One region of the Paenibacillus sp. B01 genome, then DNA from elsewhere that is predicted to be linked to it. Evidence: riboswitches for the same ligand, from Rfam matches in the RefSeq annotation. Region 1 holds a riboswitch; the other holds the start of a gene.
What was found. Region 1 has a riboswitch for FMN ahead of ribD (bifunctional diaminohydroxyphosphoribosylaminopyrimidine deaminase/5-amino-6-(5-phosphoribosylamino)uracil reductase RibD). Riboswitches for the same ligand answer to the same signal wherever they lie in the genome.
Positions count from the first base shown of each region.

Region 2: another riboswitch for FMN. It lies ahead of GE073_RS13420 (DMT family transporter); the one in region 1 lies ahead of ribD (bifunctional diaminohydroxyphosphoribosylaminopyrimidine deaminase/5-amino-6-(5-phosphoribosylamino)uracil reductase RibD).

Region 1 is NZ_CP045802.1:2,559,104-2,566,716, reverse strand. Features, by position in the region: gene GE073_RS11025 (segregation and condensation protein A) at 1-742, opposite strand, end outside; gene ribE (6,7-dimethyl-8-ribityllumazine synthase) at 811-1,281, opposite strand; gene GE073_RS11015 (bifunctional 3,4-dihydroxy-2-butanone-4-phosphate synthase/GTP cyclohydrolase II) at 1,319-2,551, opposite strand; gene ribE (riboflavin synthase) at 2,578-3,261, opposite strand; gene ribD (bifunctional diaminohydroxyphosphoribosylaminopyrimidine deaminase/5-amino-6-(5-phosphoribosylamino)uracil reductase RibD) at 3,263-4,378, opposite strand; FMN riboswitch at 4,645-4,855, opposite strand; gene GE073_RS11000 (peptidylprolyl isomerase) at 4,972-5,403, opposite strand; gene lysA (diaminopimelate decarboxylase) at 5,515-6,846, opposite strand; gene GE073_RS25955 (spore germination protein) at 6,991-7,613, opposite strand, start outside.
Region 2 is NZ_CP045802.1:3,126,256-3,133,868, forward strand. Features, by position in the region: gene GE073_RS13395 (FtsX-like permease family protein) at 1-1,298, opposite strand, end outside; gene GE073_RS13400 (ABC transporter ATP-binding protein) at 1,292-1,978, opposite strand; gene GE073_RS13405 (sensor histidine kinase) at 2,145-3,341, opposite strand; gene GE073_RS13410 (response regulator transcription factor) at 3,338-4,072, opposite strand; gene GE073_RS13415 (hypothetical protein) at 4,227-4,613, opposite strand; FMN riboswitch at 4,746-4,900, shown strand; gene GE073_RS13420 (DMT family transporter) at 5,053-6,009, shown strand; gene GE073_RS13425 (MGMT family protein) at 6,124-6,432, opposite strand; gene GE073_RS13430 (DUF6509 family protein) at 6,453-6,767, opposite strand; gene GE073_RS13435 (ATP-dependent DNA helicase) at 6,767-7,613, opposite strand, start outside.

The DNA.
Region 1 (7,613 bases):
CTTCCCCTCTCCAATGGATGACGATATCATCGAACAGACTGTTCTGGAAGACGCGGACCTGCTTCATCTTCATCAGCTCGAGGATCGCGAGGAACGTCACGACGATCTCGTGGCGCTCCACCGCTTCGCCTACGAGCCGGGAGAACAGCGCGGTCTCATGCTCGCGCAGCAGCTCCGAGATGTCGCGGATGCGGTCCTTGACGGATATCTCGTCCCGATGGATGCGGGCGACATGCGTCCGCCTGGCCGCCTTGCGGAGCGCCCGCCGGAACGCCGCCATGATGTCGCCGAGGTCGAGCCCTTCCAGCGGATGGGTGTCGTCCTCCTTCATGTACGTCGTCAGGTCCTCGGGCTCCTTGCTGTAGACGAGGCTGCGCGCCATCTCGCGGTCGCGCAGATGCTCGGCGATCTGCTTGTAGCGGCGGTATTCCACCAGCTTCTGCACGAGCTCGTCGCGGGGATCGAGCATGCCTTCGTCGTCCCAGGCGTCCTCGTACTCGTCCATGACGGGAGGGCGGGGCAGCAGCTGCCCGCTCTTGATCGCCAGCAGCGTCGCGGCCATCACGAGGAACTCGCTCGTCACGTCCAGCTCGAACTCCTGCATCGCATGCAGGTAGTCCATGTACTGATCCGCGATCCGGCTGATCGGAATGTCGTAGATGTCGATCTCTTCCCTGTCCAGCAAGTGAAGCAGCAGATCCAGCGGCCCTTCGAATGCTTCCAGTTTGTACAATAGGCTCATGCCGCTCCACCTCTTCCTGTCCGCCGGTATCGCGAAGCTAAAGGCCGCTGTCTCGCCTCAGGCCAGGCTCAGCCTTGAATCGCCCGCGTCAGATTCGCCATCTCGATCGCGGCGGCAGCGGCTTCCCAGCCTTTGTTGCCGGCCTTCGTCCCCGCGCGCTCCACCGCCTGCTCGATCGAATCCGTCGTCAGCACGCCGAAGATCGTCGGCACGCCGGTTTTCAGATTGATCGCGGCGACGCCCTTGGCGACCTCGCTGCATACATAGTCGAAATGCGGGGTGGAGCCCCGGATGACGGCGCCGAGGGTGATGACGGCATCGTACTTGCCGCTCTCCGCCATCTTTTGCGCGATCAGCGGAATCTCGAACGCTCCCGGCACCCACGCGACCTCCACCTCGTCCTCGCCCGCGCCATGGCGCTTGAACGCGTCGAGCGCGCCGCTCAGCAGCTTGCCGGTGATGAATTCGTTGAAGCGGCCGACGACGACGCCGTATTTCAGCCCTTGCGATACCAGATGTCCTTCGTAATATTTCGTCATGTTTTCAAACCCATCCTTCTATTCTAATTTATTCGGCTTAAATTTCAAACTCCAACAGATGGCCAAGCTTCGTTTTTTTCGTGTTCAAGTAATTCGTGTTGCTCTCGTTGCGCTCCATCTGGATCGGCACCCGCTCGGCCACGCTCAGTCCGTACCCCTCGAGGCCGCGGATCTTGCGCGGATTGTTCGTCATGAGCCGCATCCGGCGGACGCCGAGATCGCGCAGGATCTGCGCGCCGATGCCGTACTCCCGCAGGTCGGGCCCGAAGCCGAGCTTCAGGTTCGCCTCGACCGTGTCGAGCCCCTGCTCCTGAAGCTGATAGGCTTTGAGCTTGTTGATGAGGCCGATGCCGCGCCCTTCCTGACGCATGTAGAGCAGCACGCCGCTGCCCGCCTCCTCGATCTGGCGCAGCGCCGCCGCCAGCTGCGGACCGCAGTCGCAGCGGCGGGAGTGGAACACGTCGCCGGTAAGGCATTCGGAATGCACCCGCACGAGCGTCGGCTGCTCCGGATCGATCTGTCCTTTGACGAACGCGACATGCTCCTTGTCGTCCACCTCGTTCGTGTAGGCGACCGCGCGGAAGACGCCGAAGTCGGTCGGCATGTTTACCTCGACGACCCGCTGCACCAGCTGCTCGCGGCGGCGCCGATGCTCGATCAGCGACTGGATCGTAATCAGCTTGAGATCATGCTTGCGCTTGAAGTCCGCCAGGTCCGGCAGCCGCGCCATCGTGCCGTCCTCGCGGATGATCTCGCAGATGACCGCGCCGGGCTTGGCGCCGCACAGCTTGGCCAGATCGATCGCCGCTTCCGTATGGCCGGCGCGCCGCAGCACGCCGCCGTCCTTGGCGATCAGCGGGAATATATGGCCCGGGCGGCGGAAATCGTCCGCGCGGGCCGCGCCGTCGACGAGCGCCCGCACCGTCTCGGCGCGCTCATGTGCGGAGATGCCGGTCGTCGTGCTCACATGGTCGACGGAGACGGTGAACGCGGTGCCGTGGTAGTCCGTATTGCGGACGACCATCGGCGGCAGGTCGAGCTCTCGCGCCCGCTCCGCCTCGATCGGCACGCAGACGAGCCCGCGCGCCTCGGTAATCATGAAGTTGATGACGGCCGGCGAGATCGTATCGGCGAGCGCGATCAGATCGCCCTCGTTCTCGCGATCCTCGTCGTCGACGACGATGACCGGCTTGCCGGCCAGCAGATCCTGCACCGCATCCTCGATCGCATCGAATGGCGCCGCCCCGTCTTGATGGTGTAATCGTTCCATGCTTGCTCCTCCTTCGTTGCCTTGGCTCATGCGAATCCGTTCTCCGCCAGGAAAGCGGCCGTCAGCGGGCCGCCGGCCGCGCCTCCCGGCCTGCCGGCGGCTGCGGCGTCCCCTCTGCCGCCGAACCGCAGCAGATGGTCGACATATTTGCCGAGCACGTCGCATTCCAGATTGACGGTCGCTCCCGCCTGCTTGCTCTGCAGCACGGTTTCGGCGAGCGTATGCGGGATGATCGACACCGAAAAGGCGTCCTCGCCCGCCTCCGTCACAGTCAGGCTGATGCCGTCCACGGCAATTGAACCGCGCGGAATGATGTAGCGGCGCAGCCCTTCGTCCGCGGGCCGGATCGTGAACAGCACCGCGTTGGCGTACGCCCTGCGCTCGACGATCCGCCCGATGCCGTCCACATGGCCCTGGACGATATGCCCGCCGAAGCGGCCGTCCGCGCGCATCGCCCGCTCCAGGTTGAGCGGGCTGCCCGCCGGCAGCCCGCCCAGATTCGTATGCCGGTACGTCTCCGGCATGACGTCGGCCTCGAAGCTGTCGGGCCCGCATCCAGTCACGGTCAGACAGACGCCGTTGACGGCGATGCTGTCCCCGAGCCGGACGCCCTCCAGCACTTTGGCGGCGCCGATGCGGAGCACCATCGCCTCTCCTTTTCGCGCCGCGCCGCGCAGCTCTCCGATCTCTTCGATCAATCCGGTGAACATGTCAGCCGATCCCTCCCTTGGCGGCTGGCTTGCCGCTGATGCATATATCGCGTCCATAGCGCTCCACCTCGACGTCGTCCAGCTCGATCGCGTCGGCCATCCGCTCGAAGCCGGCGAACCGGAACGACGACGGCGCGTCCTCGCCGCCGATGATCTTGGGCGCGAGGAACAGGCAGATCCGATCGACCAGCCCCGCCTCCAGCATCGAGCCGTTCAGCCTTCCGCCGCCCTCGAGCAGGATCGAGCCGAGCTCCAGCTCGCCGAGCCGTCTCATCGCCTCGCGCAGATCGACCGAGCTGCCGCTGCCGCAGCGGATGACCTCGACGCCGGCCGCCCTCAGCGCGGCCGCTCGGCCTTCGTCTGCGGCTTCCGACGTCAGGACGATCGTCGGCGCGGCTCCGTCCTGCACGAGCTTCGCGTCCAGCGGCAGCCGCAAGCTCGAGTCGGCGACAATTCTCGCCGGATGCAGGCCCGGCACGGACAGCCGCGTCGTCAAGCTCGGGTCGTCCGCCAGCACCGTGCCGATGCCGACGAGGATGCCCATATGGCGATGCCGCATCGCATGCACGGCCTCGCGCGCCTCCGGCCCCGTCACCCAGCGGCTGTCCCCGCTCGCCGCGGCGATGCGGCCGTCCAGCGTGGAGGCTGTCTTGAGCGTGACATAGGGCAGCCGGGTCGTGATGAACTTGCGGAACGGCTCGCTCCGCCGCCTGGCCTCCGCTTCCATGACGCCCGTTTTCGTCTCGATTCCCGCCGCCTGCAGCTTGGCCATGCCACTGCCCGCGACGAGCGGATTCGGGTCGAGCTCCGCGACGACGACGCGGGCGATTCCGGCCGCGATCAGCCGATCGCTGCAGGGCGGCGTACGGCCATAATGGCTGCACGGCTCCAGCGTGACGTAGGCCGTCGCTCCCCGGGCTTCGTCTCCCGCCATCGCCAGCGCGTGCGGCTCGGCATGCCCTTCGCCCCGCTTGAGATGGGCGCCGAGGCCGACGATGCGGCCATCCTTGACGATGACGCAGCCGACGGCCGGATTGATGCCGGTCTGGCCGGCCGTTTTGGCCGCCATGCCGAGCGCGAGCTCCATGTAATATCGATCATCGATCGTTTCCCGCAATGCAAAAACACCCCCGATTGACGCCTGGAGCGCCCTTCGGGGGTGATGGAATGTCGGAAACGTCGCCGCGCGGCAGGAGCAGGAGCCCGATCGACCGGATAGCCAAAAAAGCCGTCCTGGAAATGCGGGAACAGACCGCCGTCCCGGATCGAATCGGAAGACAGACTCCGGGCGGCAGCGCGGAACCGATCTCGATGTCTGGGCGGCGGACTTGAACAGACTCCTCCAATGATGGAGGAGCTGCCTTCATGCATGCCTGTCTTGCAGCGAGCCTTCTCCCATCCAGACTATACTGTCGGTCCCGGAGTTTCACCAGGTCAGCCGCATGCGCTCGACGCGCCCTCGGTCGAGGGAAGCGCAGAAGCGGTCATGCGGGTCACGGACTGACCGTCCCCGGCGAGCCGCGGCATATGCCGAAGACGCGCCAGGTACGGATCACCGCCGGCCCGGGAATTTCACCCAGCCCCGAAGGTTCGCTTGAATTCAATTGCTTGCATGACTCATCTTACTTGCCTGCACGCTAAAAAGCAAGCGGACGAGTCGGGATTAAACGACAAAAAGGCTCTCGGACGAGAGCCTTCCGCGCGAGGAAGTCAGACTTCGACGACTTCGACTTTGGCCATCTTGTCGCGGCCTTTGAACGCGTCGATGTATTCCATGCCTTTGGAAATCTTGCCGAAGACGGTGTGCTGGCCGTCCAGATGCGGCTGCGGCTGGTAGCAGATGTAGAACTGGCTGCCGCCGGTATTGCGTCCGGCATGAGCCATCGCGAGCGAGCCGCGCTCATGCTTGTTCGGGTTGATCTCGCAGTCGATCGTATAGCCGGGACCGCCGGTGCCGGTGCCGTTCGGGCAGCCGCCCTGAGCGACGAAGCCCGGGATGACGCGATGGAACGTAAGTCCGTTATAGAAGCCTTCGTTCGCCAGCTTTTCAAAGTTCGCGACCGTATTCGGAGCGTCCTTGTCGAACAGGTCCAGAACGACCTCGCCGCCGTTTTCGAGCGTGATTTTCGCTTGTTTTGCCACTTGTCATCACTCCTGCCTTCCAAAATAAAAGCTATGTACGCCTCTTATCATACACCAGCGCCGGTCCCGAACGCAAAGCGAGCCTCCCGAAGGAGGCTCGCCGGCAGCGGCTTACGGCTGAACTTCAGCCTTGCGCAGACGCTCCGGCAGCACGTCGTTGCGGGAGATGTCCTCCAGCGACTCGCGCTTCACGGCGACGTCGGCCTTGCCGTCCTTGACCAGCACGACCGCCGGACGGCGGATGCGGTTGTAGTTGGACGCCATCGCATAGTTGTACGCGCCGGTGCAGAAAACGGCGAGCAGATCGCCCGTCTCGGCCTTCGGCAGCTCCAGGTCCCAGATCAGCATGTCGCCGCTCTCGCAGCATTTGCCTGCGACCGATACCGTCTCGGCGGCCGGCTCGGCGGCGCGGTTCGCCAGCACCGCCTCGTACTTGGACTCGTACAGCGCCGGACGCGGGTTGTCCGTCATGCCGCCGTCGACGGCGATGTACTTGCGGACGCCGGGGATGTCCTTGCTCGTGCCGACCGTATACAGCGTCGTGCCGGCGTCGCCGACGATGCTGCGGCCCGGCTCGACCCAAATCTCCGGCAGCGGATAGCCGGCCGCCGTGAAGTTCGAGCGGATCGCGTCCGTAATCGCGCCGATGTAGTCGCGTACCGGAAGCGGGCTGTCCTCGGACGTGTAGCGGATGCCGAAGCCTCCGCCCAGGTTGATGACGCGGAACGTCTGACCGAGCTCGGCCTTGACGTTGACGGCGAACTCCGCCACCTTGGCGGCCGCCATCCGGAAGCCCTCGACCTCGAAGATCTGGGAGCCGATATGGGAGTGGACGCCGAGCAGGACGAGATGATCGAGGCTCAGCGATTGCCGCACCGCCTCGAAGGCGGCGCCGCCGGCCAGGTCGAAGCCGAACTTGGAGTCCTGCTGGCCGGTCGAGATATAGTCATGCGTATGCGCCTCGACGCCCGGCGTGATGCGCAGCAGGATGTTCGCCTTGCGGCCTTTGGCGCCGGCGATGGCGTTCAGCAGCTGCAGCTCCGAGAAGTTGTCGGCGACGAAGCAGCCGATGCCGGCGTCGAGCGCCATCTCGATCTCGAACGGCGTCTTGTTGTTGCCGTGGAAATGGATGCGCTCCGCCGGGAAGCCCGCCTGCAGCGCCGTGTGCAGCTCGCCGTCGCTGACGACGTCGAGCGACAGCCCTTCCTGCTCGGCGATGGCGCACATCGCCACGGTGCTGAACGCCTTGCTCGCATAGGCGACCTGGAAGCGGAAGCCCGACGCCTTGAACGCCTCCACGTATTCGCGGGCCCGCTGGCGGACGAGCGCCTCGTCGACGACGTACAGCGGGGTGCCGAACTGCTCGGCGAGGTCCTGCGTATCGCAGCCTCCGATCTCCAGACGGCCGTGTTCATTTATTCGGGATGTTCCGTGAAAATGCATGGATTCGCTACCTCTTTCTCCCCGGCTCAGGCAGGCGGGGTTCGTTTGTCCTAATGTGACCTCAGTATAACGAACCTCGGGAGAAGGAGTAATGGATTTTCTGTCGTTTCATTTGCATTTGTTGCATCGGGCAAACGTCCTGGATCAGGCTCCGCCGTGCTCCGGCATCTTGTCGCGCTGCTGCGGACGGAGCAGGTTCGGCCGCTTCCGGTTCATCATCACCGGCATCCGCAGCATCACATTCATCATGCCGCGGGCGTCGAACGGGATGAACGGCCACATGTACGGTCGGTTGAACGAGCGCTGCATGACGAGGATGGCGAAGACGGCCGTCCAGCCGATCACGAGTCCCGGAACGTGGAACAGGGCGACGAGGCAGATGAGCATCAGCCTCACGATCCGATTGGCGAGGCTCAGCTCGTAGCTCGGCGTGGCGAACATGCCGACGGCGGCTACCGCCATGTACAAAATGACCTCGTTGACGAACAGTCCGGTCTGCACGGCGATGTCTCCGACGAGGATCGCCGACACGAGCGAGATCGCCAGCGCGAGCGGCGTCGGCGTATGGATCGCGGCCATGCGCATCAAGTCGATGCCGCCCTCGGCGAGCAGGAACTGCAGCGCCAGCGGAATTTTGCTGGTCTTCGCCGGACCGATGAACGACAGCGCCGCCGGCAGCATCGTCGGGTTGAGCGCGAACAGCAGCCAGATCGGCACGAGGAACAGCGAAGCCAGGATGCCGAGGAAGCGCAGCCAGCGGAGGTAGG
Region 2 (7,613 bases), 570 kb from region 1:
CAGGCCGCTGCGGCGGCGACGGCCAAGCGGATGGAGCGGCGACGCTTGCCGCTCGCAGACGCGCCCTCCCTTGATTCGCCCCGCATCGCGCCGACGATCGAGCCCGTGCCGGCCAGCCGGCTCGCCGCCAGCACGAGCAGCAGCTGATACAGCAGCACGGCCGCCCCTCCCGCCAGCAGCACCGGCAGCGACAGATGCGGCTCGATCGGGATGCCCGACGCTTCGGCCGAGCGGCCGAGCTCCGAGCCGTAGATCGCCTTCACAAGCCCCCAGCCGCCGGCCAGTCCCGCCGCGATGCCGGCCAGGCCGGACAGCAGCCCGAGCAGCAGCGCCTCCGCCCGGAACAGGCTGCGCGCCTGCTTGCGGCTGAGGCCGATCGCCCGCAGCACGCCGTACAGCTCCGCCCGCGAGTCGGCGAGCATGAGCACGATCTGCCGCAGCAGGAACGCGCTGGAGAAGATCGCCGTCAGGCTGATGACGCCGATCAGGATGACGAGATTGCTGCGCGTCATGTCCTCCGCTTTCCGCTTGACGAAGCGAGTCTCGTACCAGCCCTCCTGCTTCGACGAAAAGCTCATGCCGAGCACCGAATCGGCCGGATTCATCCGCGAAGCGAGAATCGCCGACCAGCTGCCCTCCGGCAGCGCGGCCAGCCGCCGCGCGTCGTCCGGATGGAGCGCGAGCGTCGCGTTATGCCGCGCCCCGTCGCCCCGGTAGCCGGACAAGCCGGACGGAGGCGGCGCATCGCGCAGCTTGAAGCCGACGCGGGCGCCGTCCGGAGCGCCGGCATAAACGATGTCGCCGGCCTGCAGTCCGAGCGTCTCCGCCGCATCCGCGTCGAGCAGCGCCTCGCCCGGCCGCAGCGGCTCGTCCCACAGCCGCGAGCCCGGCTCGAACGCAGCGGCCGCCGGCGCCTCGAAGCCGATCGCGAGCGCCTGCTGCAGCATGGCCGCCTCCGCGTCGGGCTCCGGCGAAGCGTACAGCATCACCGTCGCCGACGCGGCGGGAAGATAGCGGTACGGAAACGGCCCTTCGCCGTTGCCCTCCGCCGCGACCTCCCGAGCCCTCTCCGCCGTGAAGCCGGCCTCCTGGCCGGCAGGGACGAGCTCCCAGTCGATCGGCCCGAAGTGGCGGCTCAGCCAGCGGTCGCCGCTTTCGCGGACAGAGCCGTAATGAAACAACGACATCGCCAGCAGCATCGCGCCGATCGCTCCGGCCAGCACGGCGAGCGCCGTCTGCCGCCCCTGCCGGCGCAAATAGCGCGAGCCCATCGCCCACGAAATGCCGCGGGTCAGCATGACGAGCCTCCGCGGTCCTCGACGATCCGCCCGTTGAACATGCGGATCTGCCGCGGCAGCCGCTGCGCCAGCCGGTCGTCATGCGTGACGAGCAGCAGCGTCATGCCGTACTGGCGGTTCATCAGCTCCAGCAGACCGATCACCTGATCGGCGGCATCGGAATCGAGCGCGCCGGTCGGCTCGTCGGCGAACAGGATGTCCGGCCGCCCGGCGACGGCGCGGGCGATCGCCACGCGCTGGCTCTGGCCGCCGGACAGAGCCGACGGCCGAGCGCGGCGCTTGGCGGCGAGGCCGACCAGGTCGAGCGCCTCAAGCGCCTGCCGCTCCGCCTCGCGGCGCGACATGCCGGCGGCGAGCAGCGGCAGCTGCACGTTCTCCTCCGCGCTCAGCACCGGCACGAGATGATACGCTTGGAACACGAAGCCCATGCGCTTCAGCCGCAGCGCCGCCAGCTCGCTTTCGCGCCGCCGGTGGACCGCCTCGTCTCCGATCCAGATCTCCCCGCCGTCGACCGGCTCCAGGCCGGCAAGCACATGCAGCAGCGTCGACTTGCCGCAGCCGGACGGCCCGGTCACCGCCGCCATCTCCCCCTTGTCCAGCGTCAGGCCGACCTCGCGGAGCGCTTTTGTCGCCTCGACTCCCGTTCCATACGTCTTATTCAGTTCTGTCGCTCTCAGCATCGGCTGCAATCTCCTTTTCCTCCCCGCGCTTCGGGGATGCCTCTACCGTACCAGGCCGGGATGCAGTCCTCGCCGAAACGATGTGCAGAACCTGTGCAGAGCGGACGGACTGTCGGCCTATTCGCGGAAATGCGGGCGCGAACGACGGGCGCGAACGATCCGACGCTCATTCGCGGAACAGCGGCAAGCGCACCGTGAATTCGGCGCCGCCGCCGACGCGGCTCTCCACCTGCACCGAGCCGTCATGCGCCTCGGCGATGCCCTTGACGACAGCCAGCCCGAGGCCGATGCCGCGCGGCGCCGGACTTCCGTCCGCATAGGTCGGCTTGCGGTAATACCGGTGGAACAGCTGCCCCGCCTCTTCGGGCTCGAAGCCCCAGCCGTCGTCGCGCACGCGCAGCACAAGCTCCGCTCCGCTCGCCGAAGCGCTCACCGTCACGCGGCTGCGGGCATGGCGGATCGCGTTGCCGAGCAGGTTGAGCAGCAGCTGCGAGAACCGCTTCCCGTCCCCGTACAGCAGCAGCTTGCCGTCCAGCTCGGCGACGAGCCCGATGCCCCGATCGTCGGCATCCGGCTGCAGCAGCTCCATCGCCGCCGCCGCGACGGCGGCCGGCTCGAACCAATTCTTCTCCAGCTGCAGGCGGCCGCTCTCGGCCAGGCTCAGATCCTGCAGATCCTGCACGAGCCGGCTCATCGCGGCGGCTTGCTCCGACAGAGCAGCCAGCCGCTCGGGCGGCAGCGGGCGCTGCTCGTACAAGGCGTTGTCGAGCGAGGCGCGGATGACGGAGAGCGGCGTGCGCAGCTCATGCGCGACCTCCGCGACCATGAGCCGGCGCGTCGTGCGCAGCTGCCGGATGAGCGCGTCGGCCCGCCCCAGCGCCTGCTCCAGCTGCCGCTCCTCGGCCGCGTCCGCGCGCGCGGACCCCGCCCGCTCGCCGGACCCGCCTGTCTCGTCCGATGGCAGCGCAGCCTCGGTCGCCGCGCCCTCGCGGGGGACATGGAGGCGCGCCGCAGCCGCCTGCCCAGCCTCAGTCTCAGCATCCGTCCGCGCGGCTGGCGCTCGCCCTCTGTCTGCCGCCGCGTCGCCTCCATCCCGATCCGGCTCATCCGCCAAGCGCTCGGCGACCCGGCTCCATGCCGCCAGGCGCCGCCGCCAGCGGCGACGCTCCAGCCGCATGGCTGCGGCGATCAGCAGCGCCGTAAGCGCAGCCGGCGGCAGGCAGCGCCCCAGCGCCGCCCAGGACGAGTCTCCCGCCACGGGACCGGCCGGCAGCAGCGCCGCGAGCAGCGCGGCGGCCGCCCCGCCGCCGATCGGCAAGGCCGCGGCGGCGGCGATCCGCTGAATCCGCTGCGCGTCCATCATCGGCCGGCTCCCGCATCGGGATTGAACTTGTAGCCGACCCCGTACACGGTCAGCACGAAGCGCGGATCGGCCGGATCGTCGCCGAGCTTGCGCCGCAGGTTGCGGATATGGCTGTCGATCGTGCGCTCATAACCGGCGAACGCGTCGCCGAGCGCCTCCTCCAGCAGATGCGTCCTCGTGAATACCCGGCCCGGCCGCGAGGCGAGCCGCAGCAGCAGCGCGAACTCGGTCCGGGTCAGCTCAAGCGCCCGGCCTTCGAGCTCCGCCTCATGCGACAGCGGCCGAATCGTCAGCTCGCCGCGCTCCAGCACCTCTCCTTCGCCGCCTGGCTCCTGGACGTCCGCGCCGGACGCCGTCGCCGTTCGGCCTGCGCGCCTCAGCACCGCCTTCATGCGAGCATGCAGCTCGCGCAGGCTGAACGGCTTCTGAATGAAATCGTCCGCTCCGAGCTCCAGCGCAAGCACGCGGTCGAACTCATCGCCTCTGGCCGTCACCATGAGCAGCGGCAGCTGCCAGCTGCGGTCGTTGAGCCGGCACAGATCCAGTCCCGTCCGCCCGCCTTCGAGCATCCAATCGACGAGCAGCAGGTCCGGCCTGCCGCGCTCGATGAGCGCTTCCGCTTCCTCCGCCGAGGCCGCTCCCTCGACCTCCCAGCCTTCCTGCCGCAGGAAGCGGGCTCCTTCCTCCAGCAGCTCCCGCTCATCCTCGATCCATACGACCTTCATGTCCATCCCCCGTCCGCTCCAGCTTGATCTCTCGGTTTCCTATTATATCCATCCCTGCATCCGCTGCAAAGCAAATACGGGACGAAACGGAGAACTGCTCCGCTTCGTCCCGTATCGCTTTTCATGCCTGCAGCGCGCAGGCGGCGCTCCGAGCGGCCGGTCAGCCGACCTGGAACTCGTTGCGCTTGATGATGTGGATGTCGTCTCCGGCATAGATGTGGATGTAGATCACATACTTGCCCGGCTCCGGAAACGTATGCTCCACCTCATATTCCTTGTCCGACTTCTTCGTCGAGGTGAGCAGCACCGGGAGCTCCTGCTCCGTCTCCTCGCGGATGTCGAAGTCGATCTTGAGATCGTCCTCCTGCAGGAGGGACTCGATGCCCTCGATCTCCGCCGTCAGCTGGAGCGGCGAGCCGGCGACAGCCGCCGGCTCGCTCGCGATATGCGTCTCCACGGCGGATTCATCCACGCCGCCGCTGCGCGAGGAGCAGCCCGCCGCGACGAGCAGCAGCGCGGCCAATAGGATCAGTCCGAATTTCTTCAACGTCATTAGCCTCCTTGGCATGTTCCCTATCCTTTCCCATTATACCCGCTCGTCCGCTCTTTGGCTTCGGCGAACCATGAACTTTTCTTGTCGAGCGTTGCCGGATTGTGCTACAATTCGGTCTAACTGAATCTGAACCTTCGGGGCAGGGTGAAATTCCCTACCGGCGGTGACGGCGCCAGCTTGGCGCCGAAGCCCGCGACTCCCGCTGCCGCTTCATGGGGCGGCGGGACTGACTTGGTGCGAGTCCAAGGCCGACGGTATAGTCCGGATGAGAGAAGGTGAAACCCTGCTTGGCGCCATTTTGGCGGCAGGCGGGTTCTTCATGCCCCCGTCCTGATCCTTCAGGCGGGGGCATGCTGCTTCTAACGAGGTTCAATTCAAATTCCGTTTCATGGGGGTTTTTGAATTGGGTACGACCGCTGCCGCATCGAGTCCGCTGCAGGCGGACCGCGGCGGACTGCTCTCCCGCGGGCGCGGCATCTGGTATGTCGCGCTCGGAGCGACGCTCTGGGGAGTCGATCCGCTGTTCCGCATCCTGCTGCTCCAGCATTTCACGTCCGCGCAGATCGTCTTTCTCGAGCATCTGCTGCTGGCCGTCTATTCCGTTCCGGTCCTGATCCATTACCGTCATCAGCTCTCCGGCAAGCTCACGCTCGGCATCGTCGGCGCGATGCTGTTCATCTCCTGGGGAGGCTCGGCAATCGCCACCGTCATGTTCACCGCGGCGTTCAGCTACGGCAACTTCAACGCCGTCCTGCTGCTGCAGAAGCTGCAGCCGCTGTTCGCGATCCTGCTCGCGCGGATCGTGCTGCGCGAAGCGCTGCCGCGCCGCTTCGGCTGGTTCCTGCTGCTGGCGCTGGCCGGCACCTACCTGCTGACGTTCGGCTTCGGCTCCCCGGCGCTCGGCCTGCATGACCTCGCTACCCTCGGCTGCCTGCTCTCCATCGGGGCGGCGGCGCTGTGGGGCGGATCCACCGTCATGGGCAAGTACCTGCTCACCAAGGGCATGGGCTTCCACTTCGTGACGGCGCTGCGCTTCCTGCTCGCCATCCCGCTGCTCGGCCTGCTCGTCCTCGTCGCCGGCGACGGCTGGCAGACGCTCGGCGCAGGGGGTGCGGCGGCGCTGCTGCTCGTGAACCTGCTGTTCCAGGCGTTCATCCCGGGCTTGCTGAGCATGCTGCTCTATTACAAAGGGCTGTCCGGCACCAAAGCCTCGCTCGCCACGCTCGCGGAGCTGGCGTTCCCTGCCGTCGGCGTGCTCATCAACTGGCTCGTCTTCGACCAGGCGCTCACCGCCGGCCAAGTCGCCGGCTTCGTGGTCATCTGGACCGTGCTCGTGCTGCTGAGCCGCAGCGCCTCGCGCTCCGCTCAGCCCGCCGCTCCTGCGGGCTGACTTCAGCCTTCAGCCCCCGGCAACGCTGCCAGATCAAAAAGGGCGGCAGCCCGAATCCTCCCCTCTGAGGCGGATCCGGGCTGCCGCCCTTTTTACGTCCTATCCTGTCGATGCTCAGGCTTCGTCCGCACGCATGAACCGCGCTTCGTCGAAGCAGCCGTCCAGTCCGGGCTCCGTGCCCTCCGCCGCCAGCAGCGCCAGCTGCAGCTCGCCTCCGTCGCCGGGCAGGCTGATGCGCCGCGCCGCGTTCATGACCCGATGCCAAGGCAAGCCTTGGGACTCGCCCATGCTGTGCAGCACGCGCACGACTTGGCGCGCCGCGCGCGGCTGGCCGGCTGCCGCCGCCACCGCGCCGTACGTCATGAGCCGTCCTTCGGGAATGGCTTTCACGACTTGGACGACGCTTGCCGTGAATGGCTGCATGTCATCCGCCTCCCCTTTGCTCAGACGTTGTCGGCTTCGCCCGCATGGGCGGCGCAGAACGCCGCCGCTTCCGCCAGCTCGTCCTCCTCCAGCCCGAAGTCCAGCAGCTGGTCGGTGCCGCGCTCGCGGATCTCATGCGAGACGACGCGGCCTTCCCCGCCAGACGCGAGCGCGTAGACGACGCGCACGTACAGGCCCGCCGGGCGGTACAGCTCGTCCTCCTCGTCGACCTCGATCAGCAGCGTGAACTCGTAGCGGTCGCCGCTCAGAATGCCGAACGGATCCTTCAGCTTCTCGACCGTATATTCGCTAATTTCCAATAGCTCCAGCTCCATCAGCTTCCCTCCTCATCTTGAAGCGTGCCCTCCGGCACGAGCTCCAGCACCGCCTGCCGCACCGCCGGCTCGTCCAGCCGGTCCGACAGCACGACGATCTCGCCGCGATCCTCGCGCGTCCGGATGAGCCGCCCGAATCCTTGACGCAGCCGCAGCTGCATGAACGGCTTCTCCACCTCGGCGAAAGCATCCTGCGCTTCCGACCGCCGGGCGTTGTAGACCGGATCGGCGGGCGGCCACGGCAGCTCCCAGACGACGACGAGCGACAGCGAAGGACCCGGTATGTCCAATCCTTCCCAAAGCGTCGCGGCGGCAAGCACGCTTTCCTCGTCGTTTTGGAACCGGCCGATCAGATGGCTGATCTCCGCGTCGCCCTCGTACAGCATCCGGTAGCCGTCCAGCTCCCCGCTCGACGCCGCCCAGTCGCGGAACTCCGCCAGCTGCCGACGGTCCGGGAACAGCAGCAGCGCGCGGCCGCCGCTGCGCCGAAGCGCCTTCAGAGCAGCAGCGCGCTTGGCCTCCGGTCCGTCCGTGCGGACCGTCCGCACCTGCATCTGCTCGGCGTAGTCATACGGACTCGGCGTGCTGAACTGCAGGTAGTCCCGGATGCCGAGCGAATCGGCCACATAATGGAACGAGCCGCCCGCCGAGAGCGTCGCCGACGAGAAGATGATCGGCATCGGACGCGCGAACACGCGCTCCGCCAGCACCTCCTTGACGAGCCGCGGCATGAGCACGAGCGACAGTCCGTCCGCCTCGTCGGCGAGCCAGGCGATCAGCCCGTCCGGACGGTCGAACAGCGCGAGCGCGGTGCCGATCATGTCCAGATGCTCCTCGACGATCGTC